One region of the Streptomyces sp. NPDC088794 genome, then DNA from elsewhere that is predicted to be linked to it. Evidence: riboswitches for the same ligand, from Rfam matches in the RefSeq annotation. Region 1 holds a riboswitch; each other region holds the start of a gene.
The links. A riboswitch is a leader RNA that binds a small molecule or an ion and turns the genes downstream of it on or off. The one in region 1 is predicted to bind thiamine pyrophosphate.

Region 1 (9,683 bases):
CTCCGTGATCGCCCGCACCACGACCACCCGGCGGGCGCCCGCAGCCAGCACCTCGTCGAGGTTGCCGAGGTCGATGCCGCCGATGGCGAACCACGGGCGGTCGGTGCCGAGGGCGGCGGTGTGCCGGACCAGGTCGAGGCCCGGAGCGTGCCGGCCGGGCTTGGTGGGGGTCGGCCAGCAGGGGCCGGTGCAGAAGTAGTCGACGCCCTCCTGGACGGCGGCGGCCTCGGCCTCCGCATCCGCGTGTGTGGAGCGGCCTATGAGGAAGTCGTCCCCGAGGATCGCGCGGGCCGCGGGGACCGGGAGGTCGCCCTGGCCGAGGTGGAGGACGTCGGCGCCGGCGGCACGGGCGACGTCGGCGCGGTCGTTCACCGCGAGGAGCCTGCCGTGCCGGGCGCAGGCCTCGGCGAAGACCGCGAGGTGCTCCAGCTCCTCGGCCGCCTCCATGCCCTTGTCGCGCAGCTGCACGATGTCCACACCGCCCGCCAGCGCGGCATCGAGGAACTCCGGCAGATCGCCCTGGCGCTTGCGGGCGTCCGTGCAGAGGTAGACACGGGCGTCGGCGAGTTCGGCGCGTGCGGTGTCGGACATGTGCGGGTCCCTCCGGGGGTTCGGCGGCATGCGGGGCGGAGCGGCGACCGTCGGACGAGGTCGCCGCTCCGCCCCGAGGCCGCTGTCGGCCACGGCCGTGGCCCCTTGCCCGCCCCGGCCCGTCGATCAGTACTGCCCGTCAGACGGCGAGCGCCTGGGCGCGGCGCTTCACCTCCGTACCGCGGTTCTCGCTCAGGGCCTGCGCGGGCGTACCCGGCAGGCTCGGGTCGGGCGTGAAGAGCCACTCCAGCATCTCTTCGTCCGTGAAGCCGTCGTCCCGCAGCAGCGTCAAGGTCCCGGTCAGGCCCTTGACGACCTTCTGCTCGGCCTCGTCGATGAAGGCGGCGGGGACGTGCAGCGCGCGGTTCTCACCACGGCGTACGGCGATGAGCTGGCCGTCCTTGACCAGCTGCCGCACACGCGTCACCTCGACGCCGAACTGCTCGGCGATGTCGGGGAGCGTGAGCCACGCGGGGACGAGAGCATCGATCTTTGCGTCAATCTCGGTCACGACGACAAGCCTGCCATCCCGGACTGACAGTCGGAAGCCAGGCGCCTCCCACCTGCGGTTTTCCAACGGCCTCGGGCCGGCCCGGCTCCAGAACGGCGCGGCTCCGGACCGGCACGACCTCCACGACCTCGGACCGACACGGTCTCAGACCAGCGCGGCCTTCAACGGGCGCCCCGCGTCCGCGAGCAGCTCCGGGTCCATGACGGCCCCCGCCTCGATCAGCCGCCGCCCCTGCGCCAGGTCCCGCGGCCGGCCCACCGCGAGCAGGGCGACCAGGCGGTTCTCGCGCAGCCAGCACACCGACCAGGCGGGTCCTGACGGGTCGCCGCGCCACAGCAGCGTGTCGGCCGACGGGTGGTGGCCGGCGTACTGCACGAAGCGGCCGAACTGCTCCGACCAGAAGTACGGGACGGGGTCGTAGACCACGGGCGCCTCGCCCACGATGTTCGCGGCGACCGTGCGCGGGCCCTGGAGGGCGTTGTCCCAGTGGTGGACCAGCAGGCGCTCGCCGTACCGCCCCGAGGGGAAGGACGCGCAGTCGCCGACCGCGTAGACGTCCGGTGTCGAGGTGCGCAGCCGGTCGTCGGCGAGGATCTCGCGGTGGGCGCCGAGGGCGATGCCGGAGCCGGTGAGCCAGCCGGTGGCGGGGCGGGCGCCGATGCCGACGACGACCGCGCCGGCGGGCAGCCGGGAGCCGTCGGAGAGGACCACTTCGCCGGGCTCGACGCGCTCCACGCGTGCGTGCGTACGCAGCGTGACGCCCGCGTCGGCGTACCAGGCGGCCATCGGCGCGGCGACCTCGGCGGGCAGCGCGCCCGCGAGCGGCCGGTCGGCGGCCTCGACGACGGTCACCGCGCAGCCCGCCTCGCGCGCGGCGGTGGCGAACTCCGCGCCGATCCAGCCCGCGCCGACGACCACGATGTCGTGCTGCCGGGCGAGCACCGGGCGCAGCCGCTCGGCGTCGTCCAGGGTGCGCAGCAGATGCACGCCGGGCACGCCGTCGGTGCCGGGCAGCCGGATCGGTTCGGCGCCGGTGGCCAGGACCAGGACGTCGTACGGGACCGGGCCGGCCTCGGTGTCGAGTTCCCGGTCGGCGGGGCGGACGCCCAGCACCTCGCGGCCCAGGCGCAGTTCGATGCCGAGCGCCTCGAAGTCGACGTCGAAGGCGGAGCCCTCGGCCTTGCCCAGCAGGACGGCCTTGGACAGCGGTGGCCGGTCGTAGGGCTGATGGGGTTCGGCGCCGAGGAGGGTGACATCGCCGGTGAAGCCCTGTTCCCTGAGGGCGACCGCGGTCTGCACCCCGGCCATGCCCGCGCCGACGACGACCACGCGCCGCTTCGGTGCCGTGTTCTCGTCCCGCGTCTGCTCGCTCACCTGATCACCATAGACACCTGACAAATCGTCAGTCAGTGGTCGTGTTCAGTGACCTGCTCCACAACGCTCGTCCCGGTGCCGGCCGCCGACTCCCATTCCCAGGTCTCCTCAAGGCGCACGCGCCCGTCCGGCAGCTCCACGACGGTCGACACGCAGTGCCCCGAGGCCGTCGTCCCGTCGGTCCTCAACTGCACATACCGGAAGTCCAGCCGGTCACCTGCCCGAGTGCCCACGAGGTGTCCGCGCGCGACGTCGCCGCCCGCGTACTCGGCCCAGATCTCGCCGTCCTTCTCGTGGTAGGCGAACCGGGTGCGGGTACCCACCTGACCTGCGGCCTGGTCGGCGACGGGGGCGAGGACGAGGCCGTCCAGCGAGCGGGCCATGGCGGAAGGCTCCCTTACAGAGGCGCGGAATCAAGGGCTAGGCTGGCCAACGTACAAGCACTCGCGGGAGCCCGGACGCACCGGGCTGAGAGGGAGGCTGGCGGCCTCCGACCGTACGAACCTGATCCGGGTCATGCCGGCGAAGGGAGGGGCTGGACGCCCATGTCGTCACGTACGTCAGACGTCCTCGTCATCGGGGGCGGAATCATCGGCCTGGTCACGGCGTGGCGGGCCGCGCAGCGCGGCTTCGCGACGGCCGTCGTGGATCCCGAACCGGGCGGCGGGGCCGCCCAGGTGGCCGCCGGCATGCTGGCCGCCGTCACGGAGCTGCACTACGGCGAGCAGACCCTGCTCGGCCTGAACCTCGCCTCGGCGCGCCGCTACCCCGACTTCGCCGCCGAGCTGACCGACCTCACCGGCCAGGACCTCGGCTACCGCCGCTGTGGCACGCTCGCCGTCGCGCTGGACGCCGACGACCGCGCCCACCTGCGCGAACTGCACGCACTGCAACGGCAGTCGGGCCTGGAGTCGGAGTGGCTGTCCGGGCGGGACTGCCGGCGCCTGGAGCCGATGCTCGCGCCGGGCGTGCGCGGCGGTCTCCGCGTCGACGGCGACCACCAGATCGACCCGCGCCGCCTGGCACGCGCGCTGGTGACTGCCTGCGAGCGGGCCGGGGTGACCTTCCACCGCACCTGGACCGAGCGCCTCCGGGTCGTCCGGGACCGGGCCGCCGGGGTCACCACCGCGGACGGCACCGAACTGGACGCGGACCAGGTCGTGCTGGCCGCCGGCAGCCTCAGCGGGCGGCTCGCGGGGGTGCCGGACGAGGTGCTGCCGCCGGTGCGGCCGGTGAAGGGCCAGGTGCTGCGGCTCACCGTGCCGCAGCGCTACGCGCCCTTCCTGAGCCGTACCGTCCGCGCGATGGTCCGCGGCAGCCAGGTCTACCTGGTGCCGCGCGAGAACGGCGAGCTGGTCGTCGGCGCCACCAGCGAGGAGCTGGGCTGGGACACCACGGTCACCGCGGGCGGGGTGTACGAGCTGCTGCGGGACGCGCACGAGCTGGTCCCCGGCATCACCGAGCTGCCGCTGACGGAGACCCGCGCGGGGCTGCGCCCCGGCTCCCCCGACAACGCCCCGCTGCTCGGCCCGACCGCCCTTGCCGGGCTGCTGCTGGCCACCGGGCACTACCGCAACGGCGTGCTGCTGACCCCGGTCACCGGCGACGCCCTGGCGCACGCCCTCGCCACCGGTGAACTCCCGGACGAGGCCCGCCCCTTCACCCCGAAGCGTTTCGCGCTCCTGGAGCAGCCCGTATGAACATCTCCGTCAACGGGGAGCCCCGGGAGTTCGCTCCCGGCACGGCTCTCGACACCGTCGTACGCGCCCTCACCCCGGCCCCTTCGGGAGTGGCCGCCGCCCTGAACGAAACCGTCGTCCCGCGCGGGCAGTGGTCCTCGACGTCCCTCGCCGAGGGGGACCGCGTCGAGGTCCTCACCGCCGTCCAAGGAGGCTGACCCATGGCCGACGACCCCTTCGTCATCGGCGGTACGTCCTTCACGTCCCGCCTGATCATGGGCACCGGTGGCGCCCCGAGCCTGGACGTCCTGGAGCGGTCGCTGGTGGCGTCCGGGACGGAGCTGACGACGGTCGCGATGCGCCGTGTGGACCCCTCGGTGCACGGTTCGGTGCTGTCCGTCCTGGACCGGCTCGGCATCCGGGTGCTGCCCAACACGGCCGGCTGCTTCACCGCCGGCGAGGCCGTCCTCACCGCCCGCCTCGCGCGCGAGGCGCTCGGCACCGACCTGGTCAAACTCGAGGTCATCGCCGACGAGCGCACTCTGCTGCCCGACCCGATCGAGCTGCTCGACGCGGCCGAGACCCTGGTCGACGACGGCTTCACGGTGCTGCCCTACACGAACGACGACCCGGTGCTCGCCCGCAAGCTGGAGGACGTCGGCTGCGCGGCGGTCATGCCGCTCGGCTCGCCCATCGGCTCCGGGCTCGGCATCCGCAACCCGCACAACTTTCAGCTGATCGTCGAGCACGCGCGCGTGCCGGTGATCCTGGACGCGGGCGCCGGCACCGCCTCGGATGCGGCGCTCGCGATGGAGCTGGGGTGCGCGGGTGTGATGCTCGCCTCGGCGGTGACGCGGGCGCAGGAGCCGCAGCTGATGGCCGAGGCGATGCGGCACGCGGTGGAGGCGGGGCGGCTGGCCCGGCTCGCGGGGCGCATTCCCCGGCGGCATTTCGCGGACGCCTCGTCCCCCACGGAGGGGCTTGCGCGGCTGGATCCGGAGCGGCCCGCGTTCTGAACGCACGTTCGACCATGGCCGGAATTCGGTGCGCCGTCCGTCACAGCTCGGCTGCAGTCACGCCCCGAAATCGCCCGAACCGAGAGGCCTGTCGGTCCCGGCTCGTACACTCACCTGCGTGGATACGACCCTTCAGGACCCTCTGGTCGGGCAGGTGCTCGACGGGCGCTACCGCGTGGACGCGCGGATCGCGGTCGGCGGGATGGCCACGGTCTACCGGGCCGTGGACACCCGCCTCGACCGCGTGCTCGCGCTGAAGGTGATGCACCCCGCGCTCGCCGCCGACGTCTCCTTCGTCGACCGGTTCATCCGGGAGGCCAAGTCGGTCGCCCGGCTGGCCCACCCGAACGTGGTGCAGGTCTTCGACCAGGGCGCCGACGGGTCGTACGTCTATCTCGCCATGGAGTACGTCGCCGGCTGCACCCTGCGCGACGTGCTGCGCGAGCGCGGGGCGCTGCAGCCGCGCGCCGCCCTGGACATCCTGGAGCCGGTCCTGGCCGCGCTCGGCGCCGCGCACCGCGCGGGGTTCGTGCACCGCGACATGAAGCCGGAGAACGTGCTCATAGGGGACGACGGCCGGGTCAAGGTCGCCGACTTCGGGCTCGTCCGTTCCGTGGACACGGTCACCAGCACCACCGGCGCCGTCCTCGGCACCGTCTCCTACCTCGCGCCGGAACAGATCGAGCGCGGTACCGCCGACCCCCGGGTCGACGTGTACGCGTGCGGTGTCGTCCTGTACGAGATGCTGACCGGCGAGCGCCCGCACTACGGCGACTCCCCCGCCACCGTCCTCTACAAGCACATCCACGAGGACGTCCCGCCGCCCTCGGCCGTCGTGCCGGGTCTGGCGTACGAGCTGGACGAGCTGGTCGCCTCGGCCACCGCCCGCACCCCCGAACTGCGCCCCTACGACGCGGTGGCGCTGCTCGCGCACGCCCGCGAGACGCGCGCCGCGCTCCGCGAGGACCAGCTCGACGCGATCCCGCCGCAGGCGCTCGCGGCGGACCGGGGCATCGCCGAGGACCGTACGAGCGTCATCCCGCGCTCGCTGACCGTGCCGCGCCTGCTGCCGGTCAACGAGGACGAGGATCAGCGGGACGTGCACCGCACCAGCGTGCTGGCCTCTCCCCCGCCGCTGCCGCCCCGGCGGCGCACGGGCGGCGGAGTCCGGCGCGGGCCGCTCGCGCTCGTCGTCGCGGTCCTGCTGGTGCTCGGCGTCGGCGCGGGCGTCTGGTACATCAACTCCGGCCAGTTCACCAAGGTCCCGGCGGTGCTGGCGAAGACGCAGGCCCAGGCGAGCAAGCAGCTGGACGACGCCGGCCTGGACCTCGGGTCGGTCAAGCACGCCTACAGCGACACGGTGAAGCGCGGCAGGGTCATCAGCACGGACCCCGTGCCCGGCACCCGGATCCGCGACAACGCCTCGGTGTCCCTGACCGTCTCCGACGGCCCGGAGATCGTGCCGGTGCCCGCGCTGAAGGGCTTCGTCCTCGCCAAGGCGAAGGCCCTGCTGAAGACGGACGGCCTCGAACCGGGCATGGTCACCCGGGAGTTCGACGACGACGTCCCCAAGGGCTTCGTGATCTCCACGGACCCGGCGGAGGGCACCGAGCGGCACGCCGGCTCGGCGATCGCGCTGACCGTCAGCAAGGGCAGCGCGGTGGACGTCCCGGACGTCACCGGCGAGGACCTGGAGGACGCGAAGGCCGACCTGGAGGACGCGGGCCTGAAGGTGAAGGTCGCCGCCGAGCAGGTCAACTCCGAGTACGACAAGGGCCAGGTCGCCGCGCAGACGCCGGAGGCCGACAGCCAGGCCGGCGAGGGCGACACGGTGACGCTGACGATCTCCAAGGGCCCGGAGCAGGTCGAGGTCCCGGACGTCACCGGTGACAGCGTCGACGACGCGAAGCAGGCTCTGGAGGACGCCGGGTTCCAGGTCGACGAGGACCGCGGACTGCTCGGCCTGTTCGGCGACACCGTCAAGAGCCAGTCCGTGGAGGGCGGGGAGACGGCGCCCAAGGGGTCGACGATCACCATCGAGATCCGCTGACCGTCGCGGGCGGCCCGGCGCCGGACAAGGGCCGCCCGCCCCAGGACGCGGTGCCGGAACGGGTCGTACCGCATGACACCCTGGACCGGTGAAGAGCCCGTTCCCCTCCCGCAACCCCGTCGGCGGTCATGTGCCCGTGGCCGGCGGTCTGAACTCCGTGGGGCTGTCCTACGCCCGTGAGTTGCAGGCCGAGACCGTGCAGGTCTTCGTCGCCAACCCGCGCGGCTGGGCCACTCCGGCCGGCAGCCCGCGCCAGGACGAGGAGTTCCGCGCGGCCTGCGAGGCCGAGTCGATCCCGGCGTACGTCCATGCCCCGTATCTGATCAACTTCGGCTCGCACACCGAGGCCACCGTCGAGAAGTCGGTGGAGTCGCTGCGGCACTCGCTGCGGCGCGGGCGGGAGATCGGGGCGCTCGGCGTGGTCGTGCACACGGGCAGCGCGACCGGCGGCCGGGAGCGGTCCGTGGCCCTGCGGCAGGTGCGCGAGCACATGCTGCCGCTGCTCGACGAACTCACCCACGACGACGACCCGTTCCTGCTGCTGGAGTCGACGGCCGGGCAGGGTTTCTCGCTGTGCTCGCGGACCTGGGACTTCGGGCCGTACTTCGAGGCGCTGGACGCCCATCCGAAGCTGGGCGTCTGCCTGGACACGTGCCACATCTTCGCGGCCGGGCACGACCTGACGGGGCCGAGCGGTATGCACCAGACCCTCGATCTGCTGGTGGACTCCGTCGGTGAGGGCCGGCTCAAGCTCATCCACGCCAACGACTCCAAGGACGTCGTGGGCGCGCACAAGGACCGGCACGAGAACATCGGCTCCGGCCACATCGGCGAGGACCCGTTCCGGGCACTGATGACCCACCCCGCGACCGAGGGTGTCCCGCTGGTCATCGAGACGCCCGGCGGCAAGGAGGGGCACGCGGCGGACGTGGAGCGGCTGAAGAAACTCCGGGACGCGTAATCGGCGCAGCCTGTTGGGGAATACCCCCTGGGGGTATACGGTTCCTGCGTGAGGCAGGAACCGCTACCTGGCATTGGGGGCACCCATGGATCACGAGGCGCACGCACACCACGACCAGCACCACGACGAGCACCACGGCCACGACCAGCACGAACACGGGCATCAGCACCAGCAGACCGGCGCCGCCAGTTGGCAGACCGCCGTCCAGGCCACCCTCCACTGCCTCACCGGCTGCGCCATCGGCGAGGTGCTCGGCATGGTCATCGGCACGGCGTTCGGCTGGGGCAACCTGCCGACCACCGTCCTCGCGATCGTCCTGGCGTTCTTCTTCGGCTACTCGCTCACCCTGCGCGGAGTGCTGAAGGCGGGCCTCGGCCTCCGTGCCGCGTTCCGGGTGGCACTGGCCGCCGACACCCTGTCCATCGCCGTCATGGAGCTGATCGACAACGGCGTGATCGTGCTGTGGCCGGACGCGATGGACGCGGAGCTGGCCGACGCGCTGTTCTGGGTCTCGCTGGCACTGTCCCTGGTGATCGCCTTCGTGGTCACCGTGCCGGTCAACAAGTGGATGATCGGCCGGGGCAAGGGCCACGCGGTGGTGCACCAGTACCACCACTGACCACGTCGAGGACGCCGGGCGTCAGACCTCCGGGCCGTCCTCCGGCTCCTCCTGGTAGGAGTACCGCTGCTCCCGCCACGGGTCGCCGATGTTGTGGTAGCCGCGTTCCTCCCAGAAGCCCCGGCGGTCGGCGGTCATGTACTCCACGCCGCGGACCCATTTGGGCCCCTTCCATGCGTACAGATGGGGGACGACCAGCCGCAGCGGGAAGCCGTGCTCCGCGGTCAGCAGCTCGCCGTCCTTGTGGGTGGCGAAGATCGTGCTCTCGGCGGCGAAGTCCGCGAGGCGGAGGTTGGAGCTGAAGCCGTACTCCGCCCAGACCATCACATGGGTGACCGTCGGCGCGGGCGGGGCGATCTCCAGGATCGCCCGGGCGGGAATGCCGCCCCACTCGGCGCCGAGCATGCTGAACTTCGTGACGCAGTGCAGGTCGCCCACGACGGTGTCGTACGGCAGCGCGGAGAACTCCTCGTGGTTCCAGCAGCGCTTCTCGCCGTCCGCGGTGGCGCCGAAGACCCGGAACTCCCAGCGCTCGGGCCGGAACTTGGGGACCGGGCCGTAATGGGTGACCGGCCAGCCGCGTTGCAGTCGCTGACCCGGTGGGAGCTCGGAGTAGGCCGCTTCGCCACTTCCCCGCTGCACCGACTGACCCATGCCCTCCATCCTGACAGACCGGAGACGGTGCATCGGACCAGCATCCGCTCAATCCGCCCGAAATCGGACTAAGCATGCCCTTACTTACTAAGTGAAGACTTACTGGACGATCTTCCGTGCGCGGTGCAAGGATGCGGCGCAACCCGCCACTTCCCCTTGTTTTGGAAGGAGCCTCTGCGATGCAGGGCGACCCCGAGGTCCTCGAGTTCCTGAACGAGCAGCTCACCG
Region 2 (9,683 bases), on a different contig from region 1:
CACCGACGCCCTTACCGGCTCGTACGTCGTCCGCAGATCCGTGCCGGTCAGTTCCACGGAGATCACGCCCCGTCCGGCCACCCGGCCCGCGAAGGAGACGTGTCCGGCGGCGACCGCGCGGACCGGGGTGCCCGGGGCCGCGGCCAGGTCCACGCCCCGGTGGCCGGGGCCGTACACCGTCGCCGGTGGCTGCCAGCCTCGTAGGACAGAGGGGCGGGTGCCCACCGGCCAGGCGCGGGCGATCGCCGGGGCCCGTTCGCCCGGGTCGGGTGGGGGCGGTGGTGGGGTGTCCGCTCGGGCCCAGGGGGCCAGGGCGGTCGACGCCGAGATCAGCAGAACCGCTCCCAGCAGGCCCGCGTAGCGCTTCCACAGCCGTACATGCCGTACAAATCGGTTGCCTCGCATGCGAGAACGGTCCCGTGATCCGGCGATCATGGCCGGGATCTGTGGACTACTCACCGGTTGTGGACAGCGGCGTCACCCGGTACCTCCAGGGTCCCGTACACTTCTTCTGGCGATCCGGGTCACCGGGTCGACTTCGCACGCCCCGACACGCGGCCGGCAACGGTCCCTGTCAGCGCCCCTCGGTCCCTCGTGGCACGGCGCATGTGGGCGTCAGGCGCGGAAGCCGTCCGGCATCCGCGGCACAACCGAGAACACCAAGGAGTACGGCCATGGCCGTCGTCACGATGCGGGAGCTGCTGGAAAGCGGCGTCCACTTCGGTCACCAGACCCGTCGTTGGAACCCGAAGATGAAGCGCTTCATCTTCACGGAGCGCAACGGCATCTACATCATCGACCTGCTCCAGTCGCTGTCGTACATCGACCGCGCCTACGAGTTCGTCAAGGAGACCGTCGCCCACGGCGGCACGGTCATGTTCGTCGGCACGAAGAAGCAGGCGCAGGAGGCGATCGCCGAGCAGGCGACCCGCGTCGGCATGCCCTACGTCAACCAGCGCTGGCTGGGCGGCATGCTCACCAACTTCTCCACCGTCTACAAGCGTCTGCAGCGCCTCAAGGAGCTCGAGCAGATCGACTTCGAGGACGTCGCCGCGTCCGGTCTCACCAAGAAGGAGCTTCTCGTGCTCTCGCGCGAGAAGGCCAAGCTGGAGAAGACCCTCGGTGGTATCCGCGAGATGTCCAAGGTTCCCAGCGCCGTCTGGATCGTGGACACCAAGAAGGAGCACATCGCGGTCGGTGAGGCCCGGAAGCTCAACATCCCGGTCGTCGCCATCCTCGACACCAACTGCGACCCCGACGAGGTCGACTACAAGATCCCGGGCAACGACGACGCGATCCGCTCCGTCACCCTGCTCACCCGTGTGATCGCGGACGCGGTCGCCGAGGGCCTCATCTCCCGCTCCGGTGTCGCCACCGAGGGCAAGGGCGACAAGGCCGCGGGCGAGCCGCTGGCCGCGTGGGAGCGCGACCTGCTCGAGGGTGAGAAGAAGGCGGACGAGGCCGAGGTGCAGACCTCTGCCGAGACCGAGAAGGTCGCCGACGCCGAGCGGGCCGAGGCTCCGGCTGCCGCCGAGGCCGCTGTCGAGGCCCCCGAGGCGCCGGCCGCCGAAGCCGCTGAGGCCCCCGCGGCCGAGGCCCCGGCTGCCGAGGCTCCGGCCGCGGACGCCGAGCAGGCCTGACCCGCCAGGGTTGATGGACGGCGGGGGACGAGGTCATTCGTGACGCCCCCGCCGTTCACCCATAGGTTCGCGATCTACATCTGCGTGTAGATCGTGGATCGGGCAGATCTTCCGACTTCGAGAAAGACTTAACGACTCATGGCGAACTACACCGCCGCCGACGTCAAGAAGCTTCGTGAGCTCACCGGCGCCGGCATGATGGACTGCAAGAAGGCCCTGGACGAGGCCGACGGCAACGTCGAGAAGGCCGTCGAGGCGCTCCGTATCAAGGGCCAGAAGGGCGTCGCCAAGCGCGAGGGCCGCTCCGCCGAGAACGGCGCCGTGGTCTCCGTCATCGCCGACGACAACTCCTCCGGCGTGCTGGTCGAGCTGAAGTGCGAGACGGACTTCGTCGCCAAGAGCGAGAAGTTCCAGGTCGTCGCCAACCAGATCGCCGAGCACGTCGCCAAGACCGCGCCGGCCGACCTGGCCGGCCTGCTCGCCTCCGAGATCGAGGCCGGCAAGACCGTCCAGGCGTTCGTGGACGAGGCCAACGCCAACCTCGGCGAGAAGATCGTCCTGGACCGCTTCGCGGCGTTCGCCGACGGCTTCGTGACCGCGTACATGCACCGCACGATGCCCGACCTGCCCCCGCAGATCGGTGTCCTCGTCGAGCTCGACAAGCCCAACGCCGAGGTCGCCCGGGGCGTCGCCCAGCACATCGCCGCCTTCGCGCCGAAGTACCTCTCCAAGGAGGACGTGCCGGCGGAGGTCGTCGAGTCCGAGCGCCGCGTCGCCGAGGAGACCACCCGCGCCGAGGGCAAGCCCGAGGCCGCGATCTCGAAGATCGTCGAGGGTCGCGTCAACGGCTTCTTCAAGGACGCGACGCTGCTCGGTCAGCCCTACGCGCTCGACCCCAAGAAGTCCGTCCAGAAGGTCCTGGACGAGGCCGGTGTCACCCTGAAGCGCTTCACGCGCATCAAGGTCGGCATCTGAGTCCGTGCCGCGATCGGCGCCCGGCCCCGATAGGGTCGGACGCAGTCGTCCGGTACGCCGTCACGCACGCGCGTGACGGACGACAGCAGATCTGACGAGGAGGCCATTGCCGAGCATGGGATGCGATCGACACCCCACCGGCAGTGGCCTTCTTTGTATGCGCACGACGTGAAAGAGGCGGGATCTCCCATGACCACCAAGCCCCAGAAGAGCGACGACGGCAAAGTACGCGGCCGGTTCATGTTGAAGCTGTCCGGAGAAGCCTTCTCCGGCGGCGGGGGCCTGGGCGTCGACCCCGACGTCGTGCACAAGATCGCGCGCGAGATCGCGGCCGTCGTGCGGGACGGCGCCCAGGTCGCCGTCGTCATCGGCGGCGGCAACTTCTTCCGCGGCGCCGAACTCCAGCAGCGCGGCATGGACCGGGCCCGCTCGGACTACATGGGCATGCTCGGCACGGTGATGAACTGCCTCGCCCTCCAGGACTTCCTGGAGAAGGAGGGCATCGACAGCCGGGTGCAGACCGCCATCACCATGGGCCAGGTCGCCGAGCCGTACATCCCGCTGCGCGCCGTGCGCCACCTGGAGAAGGGCCGCGTGGTCATCTTCGGTGCCGGTATGGGCATGCCGTACTTCTCCACCGACACCACCGCGGCCCAGCGCGCCCTGGAGATCGACGCCGAGGCGCTGCTGATGGGCAAGAACGGCGTGGACGGGGTCTACGACTCCGACCCGAAGGCCAACCCCGAGGCCGTCCGGTTCGACTCCCTCAGCTACGGCGAGGTCATCACCCGCGACCTCAAGGTCGCCGACATGACCGCCATCACGCTGTGCCGCGACAACAAGCTTCCGATCCTGGTCTTCGAGCTTCTGGCCGAGGGCAATATCGCCCGCGCCGTCAAGGGTGAGAAGATCGGCACCCTGGTGGGTGAACAGGGCGGCCGGGACTGACGGGCAACACCACCCACGGACCCTGACCGGGGGATGGACAATGTCCTGCCGGTCGGGAACCGTGCAGAAAGAAGACGCGACGCAGCCGGCCGCCGCCCCATCAAGGAACCGCAGCCGGGCCTCACTCAAGACACGCAGGAGCAAGTGGTGATCGAAGAGACCCTCCTCGAGGCCGAGGAGAAGATGGAGAAGGCCGTCGTGGTCGCCAAGGAGGACTTCGCCGCGATCCGTACCGGTCGAGCGCACCCGGCGATGTTCAACAAGATCGTGGCCGACTACTACGGTGCGCCGACGCCGATCAACCAGCTGGCTTCGTTCTCCGTGCCGGAGCCGCGCATGGCCGTGGTGACCCCGTTCGACAAGACCGCCATGCGCAACATCGAGCAGGCGATCCGCGACTCGGACCTGGGCGTCAACCCGAGCAACGACGGCAATATCATCCGGGTGGTGTTCCCCGAGCTGACCGAGGAGCGCCGCAAGGACTACATCAAGGTCGCCCGGACCAAGGCCGAGGACTCCAAGATCTCGATCCGCTCGGTCCGCCGCAAGGCCAAGGACACCATCGACAAGCTGATCAAGGACGGCGAGATCGGTGAGGACGAGGGCCGCCGTGCGGAGAAGGAGCTCGACGACACCACGCACAAGTACGTCGCCCAGGTGGACGAGCTCCTGAAGCACAAGGAAGCGGAGCTGCTCGAGGTCTGATGAACGACTCTTCCTGGGGGGCGCCGCCACAGACCGGGTACTGGGGGCCGTCCGACCAGGGGCCTGTCCAGGGGGCTGCCCCGGCGGGTCCCGCCTACGATGCGCCTGAGGCGCAGCAGACTCGCCCCATGCCCATCGTGCCCGACGGACCCGCGTACGGCGGAGACCAGGATGACGACCGGGGGGCCGCTCGCACGGGCGGTCCCTTGTTCCGCGACGAATCGCCGCAGGCGCAGCCCTACGCCGCGCCGCAGAATCCGGAGCCCATGTCCGACGCCCCGCAGCCGGCGCCCCGCCCGCAGAAGAAGAGCGCGGGACGCGACCTGGGTGCGGCCATAGGGGTCGGCGTCGGGCTCGGTGTCGTGATCGTCGCGTCCCTGTTCGTCGTCAAGGCCGCCTTCGTCGGGGTGATAGCGGTCGCCGTCGTCGTCGGCCTCTGGGAGCTGACCAGTCGGCTCCAGGAGCGCAAGGGCATCAAGGCACCCTTGGTCCCGCTGGCGCTCGGCGGCGCGGCGATGGTCGTCGCCGGGTACGTCCGGGGCGCCGAGGGCGCCTGGGTCGCCATGGCGCTCACGGCGCTCGCCGTCCTCGTATGGCGGATGACGGAACCGCCGGAGGGCTACCTCAAGGACGTCACGGCGGGCGTCTTCGCCGCCTTCTACGTGCCGTTCCTGGCCACGTTCGTCGCGATGATGCTGATGGCCGACGACGGGGCCTGGCGGGTCCTGACGTTCCTGTTGCTGACCGTGGTGAGCGACACGGGCGCGTACGCCGTCGGCTGGCGCTTCGGCCGGCACAAGCTCGCGCCGCGCATCAGTCCCGGCAAGACCCGCGAGGGGCTGTTCGGCGCGGTGAGCTTCGCCATGGTGGCGGGCGCGCTGCTCATGCAGTTCCTGATCGACGACGGCACCTGGTGGCAGGGTCTGCTGCTGGGTCTCGCGGTCGCGGCCAGCGCCACGCTGGGCGACCTCGGCGAGTCGATGATCAAGCGGGACCTCGGCATCAAGGACATGGGCACGCTGCTGCCCGGCCACGGCGGCATCATGGACCGCCTGGACTCCCTCCTGCCGACGGCTCCGGTGGTGTGGCTGCTGCTGGTGCTGTTCGTGGGGTCCGGCTGACCGGACGAAGCGCTGGAGCCCCTGCCCTGCTTGTCGGGCGGGGGCTCCAGCGCGTCCCAGGAGCAGACGTACGTCGTTCTATGAGCAGACGTTCTTGAACTTGTCGGCCGCCTTGTCGATCGCGTCGGAGTCGGGGTGCTCGCCGTCGAGAACGGCCTTGTTGTAGTCGGCGATCGCCTTGTTCAGGTCCCGCACGGCCTTCCCGACCTTGCTGTCATCGGTCCTGACCTCGATCTCGTCGAGCTTCTCGGAGTCGGGCGCCTCATGGATCGCCCTGAGGCTGTCGACGAAGTCGTCGTAGCCGCGCGCACAGTCCAGCGAGTCGTCGATGGAGTCGGGGTCGTCGGGGTCGCACCCGGTGGCGAGCCCGGCGGTCAGGGCGACGGCTGCCACGGCGGTGGCGATGGTGGTGAAACGGCGTCGGCGTCGGAGGTCGGCGGCCATGACGGTCCCCTCGTGGATGGCGTGGGTGCTGCTCTGTGGGGTCCACGATTCCGGGGCGAGGGGTGCCGGGACGATGGCGTACGTACCCGTATCCACAGTGGAGTGGGCTACACCGGGGGATCTGCGACACTGGACGGGTTATGCCTGCACCCGGAGAACTCACTTTCGTAGCCCCGCGCGGAGCCAAGAAGCCGCCGCGGCATCTCGCCGATCTCACTCCCGCCGAGCGCAAGGACGCCGTGGCCGAGGTCGGGGAGAAGCCGTTTCGTGCCAAGCAGCTCTCGCAGCACTACTTCGCGCGGTACGCGCACGACCCGGCCGAGTGGACCGACATCCCGGCCGGCTCGCGGGAGAAGCTGCGCGACGCGCTGCTGCCCGAGCTGATGACCGTCGTACGGCATCTGTCGACCGACGAGGGCACCACCCGTAAGACGCTGTGGCGGCTGTTCGACGGGACGCTCGTCGAGTCGGTGCTGATGCGGTACCCGGACCGGGTGACCATGTGCATCAGCTCGCAGGCCGGGTGCGGGATGAACTGTCCGTTCTGCGCCACCGGGCAGGCGGGGCTCGACCGGAATCTGTCCAGCGCCGAGATCGTCCACCAGATCGTGGACGGGATGCGGGCGCTGCGGGACGGGGACGTGCCGGGCGGGCCCGCGCGGCTGTCCAACATCGTCTTCATGGGGATGGGCGAGCCGCTCGCCAACTACAAGCGGGTCGTGCAGTCCATTCGCGCGCTCACCGACCCCGCCCCCGACGGGCTCGGGCTGTCGCAGCGCGGGATCACCGTGTCGACGGTCGGCCTGGTGCCCGCCATCCACCGGTTCGCCGACGAGGGCTTCAAGTGCCGGCTCGCGATCTCGCTGCACGCGCCCGACGACGAGTTGCGCGACACCCTCGTCCCCGTGAACACGCGGTGGAAGGTGCGCGAGGTCCTCGACGCCGGGTTCGAGTACGTGCAGAGGAGCGGGCGCCGGCTGTCGATCGAGTACGCGCTCATCCGGGACATCAACGACCAGGCGTGGCGCGGGGACCGGCTGGGCCGACTGCTCCGGGGCAAGCCCGTGCACGTCAACCTGATTCCGCTGAACCCGACCCCGGGCTCGAAGTGGACCGCGTCCCGGCCCGAGGACGAGAAGGCGTTCGTCGAGGCCATCGCGGCGCACGGGGTGCCGGTCACCGTCCGGGACACCCGTGGTCAGGAGATCGACGGGGCCTGTGGCCAGCTCGCGGCCACCGAGCGGTAATCTTTACTCCGTACGTACATCTTCATATCCGACAGGGGAGCGCGACAGCGCTGAGAGTGCGGCAACCGGGCCGCAGACCCTCTGAACCTCGCCCAGGTCATTCTGGGTAGGAAGTTCGGTCATCACTGTGAACACCAAGAAGTATTGGGCTGCCGTCGTCTGCCTCGGTCTCGGCACGCTCTGCGCGTGCGGGTCGTCCGACGGCGGCAGCGGCTCGTCCGCCGACTCCAAGACCGTCACGCTCGTCAGCCACGACTCGTGGGCCGTCTCCAAGAGCGTGCTCCAGGACTTCGAGAAGAAGTCCGGGTACAAGGTGCGGGTCCTCAAGGACGGCGACGCCGGGCAGGCCGTCAACAAGGCCATCCTCACCAAGGACAACCCGCAGGGCGATGTCTTCTTCGGCGTCGACAACACCCTGCTGTCCCGGGCGCTCGACAACGGGCTGTTCCAGCCGTACGAGGCCGAGGGGCTCGGCCAGGTCGACACCGCGTACCAGCTCGACGCCGGCAAGCACCGGGTCACGCCCGTCGACTACGGCGACATCTGCGTCAACTACGACAAGAAGTACTTCGCCGACCACAAGCTGGCCCCGCCCGCCTCCTTCGACGATCTGATCAAGCCCGCCTACAAGAACCTCCTCGTCACCGAGAACGCGGCGACCTCCTCGCCCGGCCTCGGCTTCCTGCTCGGGACCGCCGCGAAGTACGGCGACGACGGGTGGGAGGGCTACTGGAAGAAGCTCAAGGCCAACGGCGTGAAGGTCGTCGACGGCTGGGAGCAGGCCTACAACGAGGAGTTCTCCGGGTCCGCCGGCGGCAAGAAGGCCAAGGCCGACCGGCCGCTCGTCGTGTCGTACGCCTCCTCGCCGCCCGCCGAGGTGATCTACGCCGACCCGAAGCCGACGACCGCGCCGACCGGCGTCGCGACGGGCACCTGCTTCCGGCAGATCGAGTTCGCGGGCCTGCTCAGCAACGCGAAGAACACCGCGGGCGGCAAGGCGCTCATCGACTTCCTGGTCTCCAAGGAGTTCCAGGAGGACATGCCGCTGAACATGTTCGTCTACCCGGTGCTCAAGGGGGCGACCGTGCCCGCCGAGTTCACGAAGTACGGGCCCGCAGCCGAGGATCCCGAGACCGTGGCCCCCGACAAGATCGCCGCCGACCGCGACCAGTGGGTCAAGTCGTGGACCTCACTCGTACTGAAGTAACCGATGTAGCCGGCCCGGCGGTTCGCACGAGCCGTACAGGGAACGCGGCGCGGCTCGGGCTCATGGCCCTGCCCGTCGCGTTCTTCGGCGTCTTCTTCGCCTGGCCGGTCGCCGCGATCGTCGCGCGCGGCCTCAAGGTCGACGGGGTGTGGCACTTCGGGCGGATCGTGGACGTCCTCGGGCAGTCCGACATCCGGCACGTGCTGTGGTTCACCACCTGGCAGGCGCTCGCCTCCACCGCGCTCACGCTGGCGATCGCCCTGCCCGGCGCCTATGTCTTCGCCCGCTACGACTTCCCCGGCAGACACGTCCTGCGCGCGGTCGTCACCGTCCCCTTCGTGCTGCCGACGGTCGTCGTCGGCACGGCGTTCCTGGCGCTGGTCGGGCGCGGGGGACTCCTCGACGAGCTGTGGGGCGTACGCCTGGACACCACCGTCTGGGCCATCCTGCTCGCGCACGTCTTCTTCAACTACGCGGTCGTCGTACGGACCGTGGGCGGCCTGTGGGCGCAGCTGGACCCGCGGCAGGAGGAAGCCGCCCGGATGCTCGGCGCCTCGCCGCTGCGGGCCTGGCGCAAGGTGGTCCTGCCCGCGCTGGCGCCCGCCGTGGCCGCCGCCGCGCTGATGGTCTTCCTGTTCACCTTCACCTCCTTCGGGGTGGTGCAGATCCTCGGCGGGCCGACCTTCTCCACCCTGGAGGTGGAGATCTACCGGCAGACCTCCGAGATCTTCGACCTCTCCACGGCCGCCGTCCTCACGATCGTCCAGTTCGCCGCGGTCGGCGCGATCCTCGCCGTGCACGCCTGGACCGTACGGCGCAGGGAGGCCGCGCTGCGGCTGGTGGACGCGTCGACCACGGCGCACCGGCCGCGCGGGGCCCGGCAGTGGGCGTTGCTGGCCGGGGTCCTCGCCACCGTCCTCGTCCTCCTCGTGCTGCCGCTGGCCGTGCTGGTGCAACGGTCCCTGGACGCCCCGGACTTCGGCTACTACCGGGCCCTCACCTCCGAGGACGGCGGGACCTTCCTCGTCCCGCCGATCGAGGCGGTCGGCAACTCCCTCGAATACGCCCTCGCCGCGACCGGGATCGCCGTGCTGATCGGAGGGCTGGCCGCCGCGGCCCTCGCCCGCCGGGACGCCGGCCGGCTGGTGCGGGGCTTCGACGCGCTGCTGATGCTGCCGCTCGGGGTGTCCGCGGTGACCGTCGGGTTCGGCTTCCTGATCGCCCTGGACGAGCCGCCGCTGGACCTCAGGAGCAGTTGGATCCTGGTGCCGCTGGCGCAGGCGCTGGTGGGCGTCCCGTTCGTCGTACGGACCATGCTGCCCGTGCTGCGGGCCGTGGACGGTCGGCTCAGGGAAGCGGCGGCGGTGCTCGGGGCCTCGCCCTGGCGGGTGTGGCG
Region 3 (9,683 bases), on a different contig from region 1:
CGCCGACCGGCTGGGCTACCGCCCGTCGGCCGCCGCCCGCACCCTCCGTACCGGCAAGTCGGGTCTCATCGGCCTGACCGTGACGACGTACGGGGATGAACCTTTCACCTTCACCGAGTTCGCGTACTTCGCGGAGATGGCCAGAGCCGCCACCTCGGCCGCGCTCGCCCGCGGCTACGCGCTGGTGATCCTCCCCGCGACCTCGCGCCACGACGTGTGGTCGAACGTCGCCCTGGACGGCACGGTCGTCATCGACCCCTCCGACCAGGACCCGGTGGTCAGCGAGCTGGTCCGGCAGGGTTTACCGGTCGTCTCCGACGGCCGCCCGGCCGGCTCGCTCCCGGTCACCGCGTGGGTCGACAACGACCACGAGGCCGCCGTACTCGGCATCCTCGACCACCTGGCCGACGCCGGCGCCCGCCGCATCGGCCTGCTGACCGGCACGACCACGGACACCTACACGCGGCTGTCGACCACGGCGTACCTGCGCTGGTGCGAACGCGTCGGCCAGGACCCGGTCTACGAGGAGTACCCGGCGCACGACCCGTGCGCGGGCGCCGTCGCCGCCGACCGGCTGCTCGCCCGCCCGGACCGTCCCGACGCCGTCTACGGCCTGTTCGATCCCAACGGCACCGATCTGCTCGCCGCGGCCCGGCGCTACGGACTGCGCGTACCGGACGACCTGCTTCTGGTCTGCTGCAGCGAGTCCACGGTGTACGCCAACACCGAGCCGCCCGTCACCACGCTCTCGCTGAAGCCGCGTCGCATCGGCACCGCCGTGGTGCAGCTCCTCATCGACGCGATCGAGGGGGTCGAATCGGACCAACCGGTCGAGCAGGTGATACCGACGGAGCTGATCGTGCGCACCTCGTCCCAGCGGCGTCCCCCGCGCACGACGGTCAGCCCTCCGAGGTCACCCGAGAAGGGGTAGGTCGCCCCTCACCCGGGGTGGTCCAAGCCCTGCCCAATCGGGGCGAAAGCCGCGGTGAACCGGCCTCTTGCTCCGATTCACCACCCCTGGGTCATCACATGGCGCGATCGGCATTCCTATGATGGGCCCACGACACCGCGGGCCGCTGCGACCAGGCAGTCCGAAGCGGTTCAGATGCGGCGTGATGGTGGAGGGGTCTGATGACTCAGGGGGCCGGTCAGGGACCCGAGGCGGAGCGGGCGGCGACGCTGCGCGACTTCCGGGTGCCGGCATACGTCCACGAGACCGGTCCGTACGGCGACACCACGCACCCGGGTGATGTCGCCGTACCCGTCGAGGAGGCGGCCGACCACCCCGACGGGTACACGCCGACCCGGCGGGACCTGCCCGTCATCAACCGCGGTGACACGCTTCAGGTGCCTGTCGACCCCGCCTTGCTGGCCGCCCCGGACCGCGAGGAAGGCGCCGCGGGGCCGCTCTTCGTCGTCGGTGACGTGCACGGCTACCTCGACGAACTGCTGGCCGCCCTCCAGGAGCGGGGCCTGATCGACTCCGCGGGCAACTGGAGCGCGGGCACCGCCCGGCTGTGGTTCCTCGGCGACTTCACCGACCGCGGCCCCGACGGCATCGGCGTCATCGACCTCGTGATGCGGCTGTCCGCCGAGGCGGCGGCGGCCGGCGGCTACTGCAAGGCCCTCATGGGCAACCACGAGTTGCTGCTGCTCGGCGCCAAGCGGTTCTCCGACACCCCCGTCAACTCCGGCGCGGGCACCGCCACCTTCCAGGCGGCCTGGCTGCTCAACGGCGGCCAGAAGACCGACATGGACCGCCTCCAGGACCACCATCTGCAGTGGATGGCCCGCCTCGACGCCGTCGAGGAGGTGGACGGCTATCTCCTCGTCCACTCGGACACCACCGCCTACCTCGACTACGGCGACTCGATCGAGGCGGTCAACGACACCGTCCGCGAGACCCTCACCCGCAACGACGCGGACGAATGCTGGGACCTGTTCCGCAAGTTCACCAAGCGGTTCTCCTTCCGCGACGAGGGCGGCGCGGACGCCGTGCGCTCGCTGCTGGACATGTACGGCGGCACCCGCATCGTGCACGGCCACAGCCCGATCCCCTATCTGCTGGGCGAAGTCGGCTCCGAGGAGAGCGAGGAGGAGCCCCGGCCGTTGGTCGAGGGACCGCACATCTACGCCGACGGACTGGCCATCGCGATGGACGGCGGCGTGACCATGGCCGGAAAACTGCTGGTCCAGCAACTGCCGCTGGAAAACTAGACGTTCACAGGGCAAGCAGCCGCCCACATCGCGACCGCGAAGAACAGCGCAGGCCAGGGCCCAATTTCTGGAAACCCCCTGTCACCCTGTGCCGTCGCCGCTCTACCATCGGCTTATCCGTAGCAGGCTCCCCTCCGTTTCTGCCCGACGGCTCGTTGGCATGCGAGCCCCAAGCCCTACGGAGCATCGGGGGATGCACATGAACAGCGTTCCGCAGCACCTGCACAGCGAGGACCGCCAAGAGTACGAGCGGATCCTCGACGAGGCGCTGCGCTCCGCCCCTACCCGCCCGGAACTGGCCGCTGTCGGACAGCGGCTGAACCCCGAACAGCTGCGCACCATGGCGCTGAACGCCACCGCCCTCATCACGGTGGCCGCCGCGACCGAGTACCAGCACTACGTGAAGGTCCGCGAGGAACTGCGCCAGCCGGCGTCGTCCACCCCGTCGTCCACCCGCGAGACCGGCTCGGCCGAGTCGGGCGTGGGCGCGATGGGGCTCGCCACCACCCTGGGGGAGGCAGCCGAAGGGGCGGGCGCCGTCGCCGTCGCCGCGGTCCTCACCCCCGTCCTCGCCGGCACGGCCGCGGCGATCTTCCTGCTCGTGGGCTACATCCTCAAGATGCTCACCCCCGAACCGGCCTTCGCCCAGACCATGCTCACCGCCGGATGGGTGTTCGGCGCCATGACCGCGGCCGCGATCCTCGTCGCCGCCGTCGGGCTGCTGCTCACCGCACTGCGCAACAGGCCCTCGCTCGAGACCGGCCTCTACGGCGAACTCGGCGAGGAGGTGACCCGAGCCAGGGAAGCCTGGCGCGAGGCCCTCCTGGAGCGCGGCATCCTGCCCTTCCTGCGAGACGCGCTGGCCGATCCCGGCACCGCCGTGGCCCTGCACCCCACGGCACCGTCGGCACCGACCGGCCGCATCCCGCACCTAGGCTACGACCGCCCGGGCTTCACCAGCCCGGACGACGGCCCGGCCGCCGGCCCACGCCCGAGCTTCACGAGCCCGGACTACACCAGCCCGGACTTCGGAGGCCCGGACCACCAGCCGGAGTAACCCTCGGCTTGCGCCCTCCGCCTCGACAGACCCCTTCGGGGGAGCGCAAGCCGAACACTCGTTCTGTCGGCCGAATGACCGACAACCGCGCGTGAGAACCGTGGGCACGGTCGACGTGGCCGTTGCTCACGCCGTGGTACGAACGGGCAGTGGCCGATACACGGATCACTGTGGTGATCGCCGACGACCAGCAGCTGGTGCGCACCGGATTCAGTCTGATCCTGGGGGCGCAGCCGGACATCGACGTCGTCGGCGAGGCGGCCGACGGCGTGGAGTGCGTCGAACTGGCCCGCAGGCTGCGCCCGGACGTCGGGGGCGTGGCGGCGGACGTTGGTGAGGGCCTCCTGGGCCAGCCGCTGCACCGAGAGTTCGACCTCGGGGCTCAGGCGGGCGGTGCGGGCCGCCGCCGTGACCTCCAGCCGGGCCGGTGTGCCCTCGCCGGCGGCGGTGGAGTGGGCGGAGACCAGGTCGGCGAGTTCGGTGAGCAGGTCGCCGGGGCGCAGGGCGGCGTGGTTGTCCTCGCGCAGGACGCGTACCAGGCGGCGCATCGACTCCAGGGTCTCCGTCCCCGACCGGGCGATCTCACGCAGGATGGGCTCCACCTTGGCGGGGGCGGTGGCCCTGATGGTCAGCGCCGCGTTGGCCTGGACGATGATGCCGGTCATGTGATGGGCGATCAGGTCGTGCAGATCGCGGGCCAGGGCCAGGCGTTCGGTCTGGCGTACGTCGTGCACCGCGCGTTCCCTGCGGACCTCCAGGGAACGGATGGCGCAGCCCACGACGACGCAGATCGCCAGGGCGATGGTCAGGACGTAGCCGCCGGCGACGAACACCTCCCATGACCCGCTGCGCAGCGGCACCGCGAGGATCGCGACGATCACGGTGAGGGTGTACGCGGTCGCGATTCCCGGCCGCCAGGAGTGCCCCGTGGTGTGCACGACGAGGACGAGCAACCCTGCTGTCTCCAGCGTCCCCCACCACCCCAGGTCGGAGGGTTCGATCATGGTCCAGACGGTCGTCGCGAGAGAGATCGCCACCGCGGCGACAACGCGCCTGACCAGACCTGCCGAGCGCGGCAGGCCGAGGGCGAGCAGCCCCAGCAGCGGACCGGTGACGTACACGGGCAGCCAGGTGGTGGGCGATCCGTAGGGATCGGCGCTCCGGCCGAGCACGGCGAGGTCCGCGGTCCAGGTGAGCACGAACGCGATCAGGCTGCTGACCTTGAGCAGCCGACCGGCGGCCGGGTTGAGCAGGCGTTTCCAGTCCACGCGGTTCAGCGTAGGAGCGCGGCTGCGATCCGGTGTCGGCCGAATGACCGACAGACCGGTGGGCGGTCGGGGACCGCTGCGGTGGTGTCGGTGACGAGGGGGCAGCCCAGCCGGTCCCGCCCCCTCGTCACCCTGTGGCCGTCAGGGCTCAGCCTTGAACCTTCAGCCCTGACTCCTCAGCCCTGCGCCTCAGTCGGCGATCGGCAGGTACACCCGGTTGCCCGCCGCCGCGAACTCCTTCGACTTCTGGGCCATGCCCTCCTCGACCTCCGCCCTGGTCCCGCCGTGTTCGCGACGGATGTCCTGGGAGATCTTCATCGAGCAGAACTTCGGCCCGCACATCGAGCAGAAGTGGGCCGTCTTGGCAGGCTCCGCCGGCAGCGTCTCGTCGTGGAACTCCCGCGCGGTGACCGGGTCCAGGGCGAGGTTGAACTGGTCCTCCCACCGGAACTCGAACCGGGCGTCGGACAGCGCGTCGTCCCAGTCCTGCGCGCCGGGGTGTCCCTTGGCGACGTCGGCGGCATGGGCGGCGATCTTGTAGGTGATGACGCCGGTCTTGACGTCGTCACGGTTGGGCAGACCGAGATGCTCCTTGGGCGTGACGTAGCAGAGCATCGCCGTCCCCCACCAGGCGATCATCGCCGCACCGATACCGGAGGTGATGTGGTCGTACGCGGGCGCGACGTCCGTGGTCAGCGGGCCGAGCGTATAGAACGGAGCTTCATCGCAGATCTCCTGCTGAAGGTCGATGTTCTCCTTGATCTTGTGCATCGGGACGTGTCCCGGGCCCTCGATCATGGTCTGTACGTTGAAACGCTTGGCGATCGTGTTGAGTTCCCCGAGCGTCCTCAACTCGGCGAACTGCGCCTCGTCGTTGGCGTCCGCGATCGAGCCGGGCCGCAGGCCGTCGCCCAGCGAGTACGTGACGTCGTACGCGGCGAGGATCTCGCATAGTTCCTCGAAGTTCTCGTAGAGGAACGACTCCTTGTGGTGTGCCAGGCACCACGCGGCCATGATCGAGCCGCCGCGCGAGACGATGCCGGTCTTGCGGTTGGCGGTCAGCGGGACGAACGGGAGGCGCACGCCCGCGTGGACCGTCATGTAGTCCACGCCCTGCTCGGCCTGCTCGACGACCGTGTCCTTGTAGATCTCCCAGGTCAGCTCCTCGGCCCGGCCGTCGACCTTCTCCAGCGCCTGGTAGAGCGGCACCGTACCGATGGGGACGGGGGAGTTGCGCAGCACCCACTCGCGGGTGGTGTGGATGTTGCGGCCGGTGGACAGGTCCATGACCGTGTCGGCGCCCCAGCGGGTCGCCCAGGTCATCTTCTCGACCTCCTCCTCGATCGAGGAAGTGACCGCGGAGTTGCCGATGTTGGCGTTGACCTTCACCAGGAACCGCTTGCCGATGATCATCGGCTCGATCTCCGGGTGATTGACGTTGGCCGGCAGCACCGCACGGCCCGCCGCGATCTCCTCGCGGACCACCTCGGGCTCGACCTGCTCCCGGATGGCCACGTACTCCATCTCGGGTGTGATCTCGCCCCGTCGCGCGTAGGCGAGCTGCGTGACCGCGCTGCCGTCCCGGCTGCGGCGCGGCTGGCGCGGTCGCCCGGGGAAGACCGCGTCGAGGTTGCGCAGACCGCCCCGCGGCGAGGTGTGCTTGATCCCGTCGTCCTCGGGACGGACGGGACGACCCGCGTACTCCTCGGTGTCACCGCGCGCGATGACCCAGTTCTCCCGCAGTGGCGCCAGTCCCCGGCGCACGTCGGTGTCGACGAGCGGATCGGTGTACGGGCCGGAGGTGTCGTACAGGGTGACCGACTGCCCGTTGGTGAGGTGCACCTGACGGACCGGCACGCGCAGATCGGGGCGCGAGCCCTCGACGTACCCCTTGTGCCAGCCGATGGACTTCCCGGTCTCCGTGGACTTTTGGCCCTGAACGGGCGGTTCGTCCTGGCTGGAGACAGGCGTGCTTGCGTCCTTGATGGTCATGAGACCTACTCCCTACGCCGGCATTACCCGGTAACAGGTTCAGCGGTCGACGCAGCGGCTTCCGTCTGTCGACGCTTCGTGTGAAACATCACTCGACTCGAATTCCGTCGACTGACGTTCCACGTGAAACATCGCTGGGACGAAGGTCAGCGCCCTCTCAGCCCGGTGCTCCGAGCTCCCGCGTGTGCAAAGGTGCCTCCACGCTAGCGTCAATTCGGGCGCGGTGAACAGAGGGCCTCTTTCGTTCTTGCGATGATCGGGCGGTGACCACCACGAATCAGCCTCCATACCCGCCACCGGACCCGCGCCGCGGCCCGGGCCCCGGTCATGGCCCCGGCGGTGGCCCCGGGCGGGGGTACAGCGAGGGCACCAACGGCCGTGGATACGGTGGTGGTTTCGACGGCAATTCCGCCGGCGGCCTCGGTGAAGGCACCGGCGGCGACTTCGGCGGGAAGCCTGGTCAGGGGCCCAACTCGGGTGGTGGGCGCGGTCAGCGGCCCTCTTCGGGTGGCGGGCACGATCAGAGACCTCACCCGGGCGGCGGGCACGGTCACGGTCTCGGGCAGGGGCAAGGCGCCGGAGACGACCACGGCCGCAGTCACGGCCAGGATCCAGGCGACGGACACGGGCACGGGCCCGATCCCGGCGATGGGCATGGGCCCGGCTCCGGCTCCGGCGGTGGTCACGGGCACAGTCACAGCCACGGCCCCGCGGCCCCCGTCTCCAAGCACCTGCGCAAGGTCATCGCCGCGATCCTGATCCCGTTCACCGCCGCCGTGGTGGTCGGGCTCGTGGTGCTGTGGCCCGGCGGCGCCCCGGCGCACGAGCGCACCGGCGTCGGCTTCGACCGGCAGACCCAGCAGGCGACGGTCACCAAGATGCAGAGCCTGAGCTGCAAGTCGGTGAACGCCTCGTCCGGCTCGTCGACCGGTGACACCTCCACCGCCGAGGGCAGCTCCGCCCAGCAGGAGGAGAACGGCACCTGCAAGAAGGCGACCATCCGCGTCGACACCGGCAAGGACACGGGCCGTACGTTCACCGAGATCGTGCAGCCGGACCAGTCACGCCAGTTGCACAAGGGCGAGAAGGTCGTCGTCGCCTACGAGCCCTCGGCGCCCAAGGACCTCCAGTACTCGGTCACCGACGTGAACCGCCGGATCCCGATGGGCGTGCTGGCCGGCATCTTCGCGCTCGCCGTCGTGGTGGTGGGCCGACTGCGCGGCATCATGGCCCTGGTCGCCCTGGCGATCAGCTTCATGATCCTGAACTTCTTCATCCTGCCCGCGATCCTCCAGGGCTCGAACCCGCTGCTCGTGGCGGTGATCGGGTCCAGCGCCATCATGCTGATCGCCCTGTACATGTGTCACGGCCTGTCCGCCCGAACGTCCGTGGCGGTGCTGGGCACGCTGATCTCACTGGTGCTGATCGGCGTCCTGGGCTCGCAGTTCATCGGCTGGGCCGCGCTCACCGGCAACACCGACGACAACACGGGTCTGATCCATGGCCTGTATCCGTCGATCGACATGAGCGGTCTGCTGCTCGCGGGCGTCATCATCGGCTCGCTCGGTGTCCTCGACGACGTGACGGTCACCCAGACCTCGGCGGTCTGGGAGCTGCACGAGGCCAACCCCTCGATGGGCTGGCGCGGGCTGTACCGGGCGGGCATCCGCATCGGCCGCGACCACATCGCGTCCGTGGTCAACACCCTCGTCCTCGCCTACGCGGGCGCCGCGCTGCCGCTGCTGCTGCTCTTCTCGATCGCGCAGAGCAGCGTCGGGGCGGTCGCCAACAGCGAGTTGGTGGCCGAGGAGATCGTACGAACCCTGGTCGGCTCGATCGGCCTGGTCGCCTCGGTGCCGGTCACCACGCTGCTGGCGGCCCTGGTGGTCTCGGCGGACCGCCCGACGGCGGAGAAGGCCGTAGCGACGGCCACAACAGCACCCACGGGGCCGACCCCGGCCCCGAATCCGGCGATCAGCGACACCGCCCCCATCCAGACCCGCACGGGACACGGACGGCGTCGCAAGCGCTGAGCGGTCGAGAAGCGCCGCCCTCGTTGTCAGGTCGAGCAGGCGGCGGGGCGGACAGGCAGGGCGGGCGAGCAGAGAAGAAGCGTTACTGCACAACCCCGTAGCGCCGCGCTGTCCGAACACATCCCACCCACCGCACGACCGCACACCCTGACACCGAGACACCGAGACACCGAGACACCGAGACACCGAGACACCGAGACACCGAGACACCCTGACACCGATCAGCCCGCGCTCTGCTCCTCCGCCAGGATCCGGTCCAGCGCCTCGTCGAGATGGGCGTCGAAGTCGGCGAGCTCACCCTCCTGGCCGAGCGGCACCAGCTTGTCGGTGCGGTCGAGGAAGGCGATGACCGGCGCCGTCGACGACCGGAACAGCGCGTGGTCGCCGCCGACCTGAAGCCGGATCAGCAGCTCGCCCAGGGAGTCGGGGTCGGCGGGCGAGACCCGTACGTCCCCTTCTCCGGTCGGCCGGCCCACCCCGTCGATCAGCAGCTCGCGGCCGAAGGCCCACGTCACCGGGGCGTCGCCCGGCAGATGGAAGGTCAGCCGCACGGCATAGGGATCACAGGATTCGTAACTCAGCTCCACCGGGATACGGAAGGAGAGCTCCTCGGAGACGAGGAAGCTCATCATGACCTCTGCCTGTACGGACTCGCGCATCGCCTACCCCGTCACTACCCCGTCATATGCCACCGATTGGCCAGGAATGATCCCTCTGACACTGCTGGCATCTTGCTTAAAGTAGGCGACAGATCACAAGGAGTGAGTTTTCAGATACTGATAGAGATCGCCAGTGACCCCAGCAACCGCCCTACCTCGCTCTGCAGTTGCCGTGTCGCGGCCGCCAGCCGATCGGCCTGGTGCGAGGGCAGGGAAATGGCCATCGTGGCCGCCGTCGTGCCCACGGTGATGGGGACCGCCGCGCAGACCGTGCCCAGCGCGTACTCCTGCCGCTCGACGACCGGTTCCATCCGCCGGGTCCGTTCGAGCCGCCTCAGCAGGGTGTGGTCGTCACGCACCGTGTACGGGGTGATCGACTGCACGGGGTAGCGCCCGAGGTGGTCGCGGCGGGCGTCCTCGTCCAGTTGGGACAGCAGGCACTGCCCGATCGCGTGCG

Region 2: it holds a riboswitch for thiamine pyrophosphate, as region 1 does, so the genes downstream of both, ACIP6U_RS27300 (thiamine ABC transporter substrate binding subunit) here and thiO (glycine oxidase ThiO) in region 1, are expected to answer to the same signal.
Region 3: it holds a riboswitch for thiamine pyrophosphate, as region 1 does, so the genes downstream of both, thiC (phosphomethylpyrimidine synthase ThiC) here and thiO (glycine oxidase ThiO) in region 1, are expected to answer to the same signal.

Annotation. Positions count from the first base shown of each region.
Region 1 covers NZ_JBIVKB010000017.1:224,634-234,316, forward strand. Annotated here, with positions in the region: gene thiE (thiamine phosphate synthase) at 1-591, opposite strand, end outside; gene ACIP6U_RS38650 (Rv2175c family DNA-binding protein) at 731-1,102, opposite strand; gene ACIP6U_RS38655 (NAD(P)/FAD-dependent oxidoreductase) at 1,247-2,476, opposite strand; gene ACIP6U_RS38660 (hypothetical protein) at 2,509-2,859, opposite strand; TPP riboswitch at 2,913-3,024, shown strand; gene thiO (glycine oxidase ThiO) at 3,022-4,176, shown strand; gene thiS (sulfur carrier protein ThiS) at 4,173-4,373, shown strand; gene ACIP6U_RS38675 (thiazole synthase) at 4,377-5,171, shown strand; gene pknB (Stk1 family PASTA domain-containing Ser/Thr kinase) at 5,290-7,221, shown strand; gene ACIP6U_RS38685 (deoxyribonuclease IV) at 7,310-8,182, shown strand; gene ACIP6U_RS38690 (DUF4396 domain-containing protein) at 8,268-8,801, shown strand; gene ACIP6U_RS38695 (sulfite oxidase-like oxidoreductase) at 8,823-9,455, opposite strand; gene bfr (bacterioferritin) at 9,635-9,683, shown strand, end outside.
Region 2 covers NZ_JBIVKB010000010.1:234,897-244,579, forward strand. Annotated here, with positions in the region: gene ACIP6U_RS27260 (peptidoglycan DD-metalloendopeptidase family protein) at 1-405, opposite strand, end outside; gene rpsB (30S ribosomal protein S2) at 675-1,640, shown strand; gene tsf (translation elongation factor Ts) at 1,779-2,615, shown strand; gene pyrH (UMP kinase) at 2,805-3,563, shown strand; gene frr (ribosome recycling factor) at 3,711-4,268, shown strand; gene ACIP6U_RS27285 (phosphatidate cytidylyltransferase) at 4,268-5,389, shown strand; gene ACIP6U_RS27290 (hypothetical protein) at 5,468-5,833, opposite strand; gene rlmN (23S rRNA (adenine(2503)-C(2))-methyltransferase RlmN) at 5,974-7,080, shown strand; TPP riboswitch at 7,104-7,211, shown strand; gene ACIP6U_RS27300 (thiamine ABC transporter substrate binding subunit) at 7,208-8,287, shown strand; gene ACIP6U_RS27305 (ABC transporter permease) at 8,350-9,683, shown strand, end outside.
Region 3 covers NZ_JBIVKB010000007.1:216,433-226,115, forward strand. Annotated here, with positions in the region: gene ACIP6U_RS21640 (LacI family DNA-binding transcriptional regulator) at 1-931, shown strand, start outside; gene ACIP6U_RS21645 (metallophosphoesterase) at 1,132-2,217, shown strand; gene ACIP6U_RS21650 (hypothetical protein) at 2,411-3,274, shown strand; partial or broken gene ACIP6U_RS21655 (response regulator transcription factor) at 3,424-3,585, shown strand; partial or broken gene ACIP6U_RS21660 (histidine kinase) at 3,802-4,278, opposite strand; gene thiC (phosphomethylpyrimidine synthase ThiC) at 4,732-6,534, opposite strand; TPP riboswitch at 6,527-6,726, opposite strand; gene ACIP6U_RS21670 (YibE/F family protein) at 6,798-8,567, shown strand; gene ACIP6U_RS21675 (SsgA family sporulation/cell division regulator) at 8,789-9,226, opposite strand; gene ACIP6U_RS21680 (IclR family transcriptional regulator) at 9,337-9,683, opposite strand, start outside.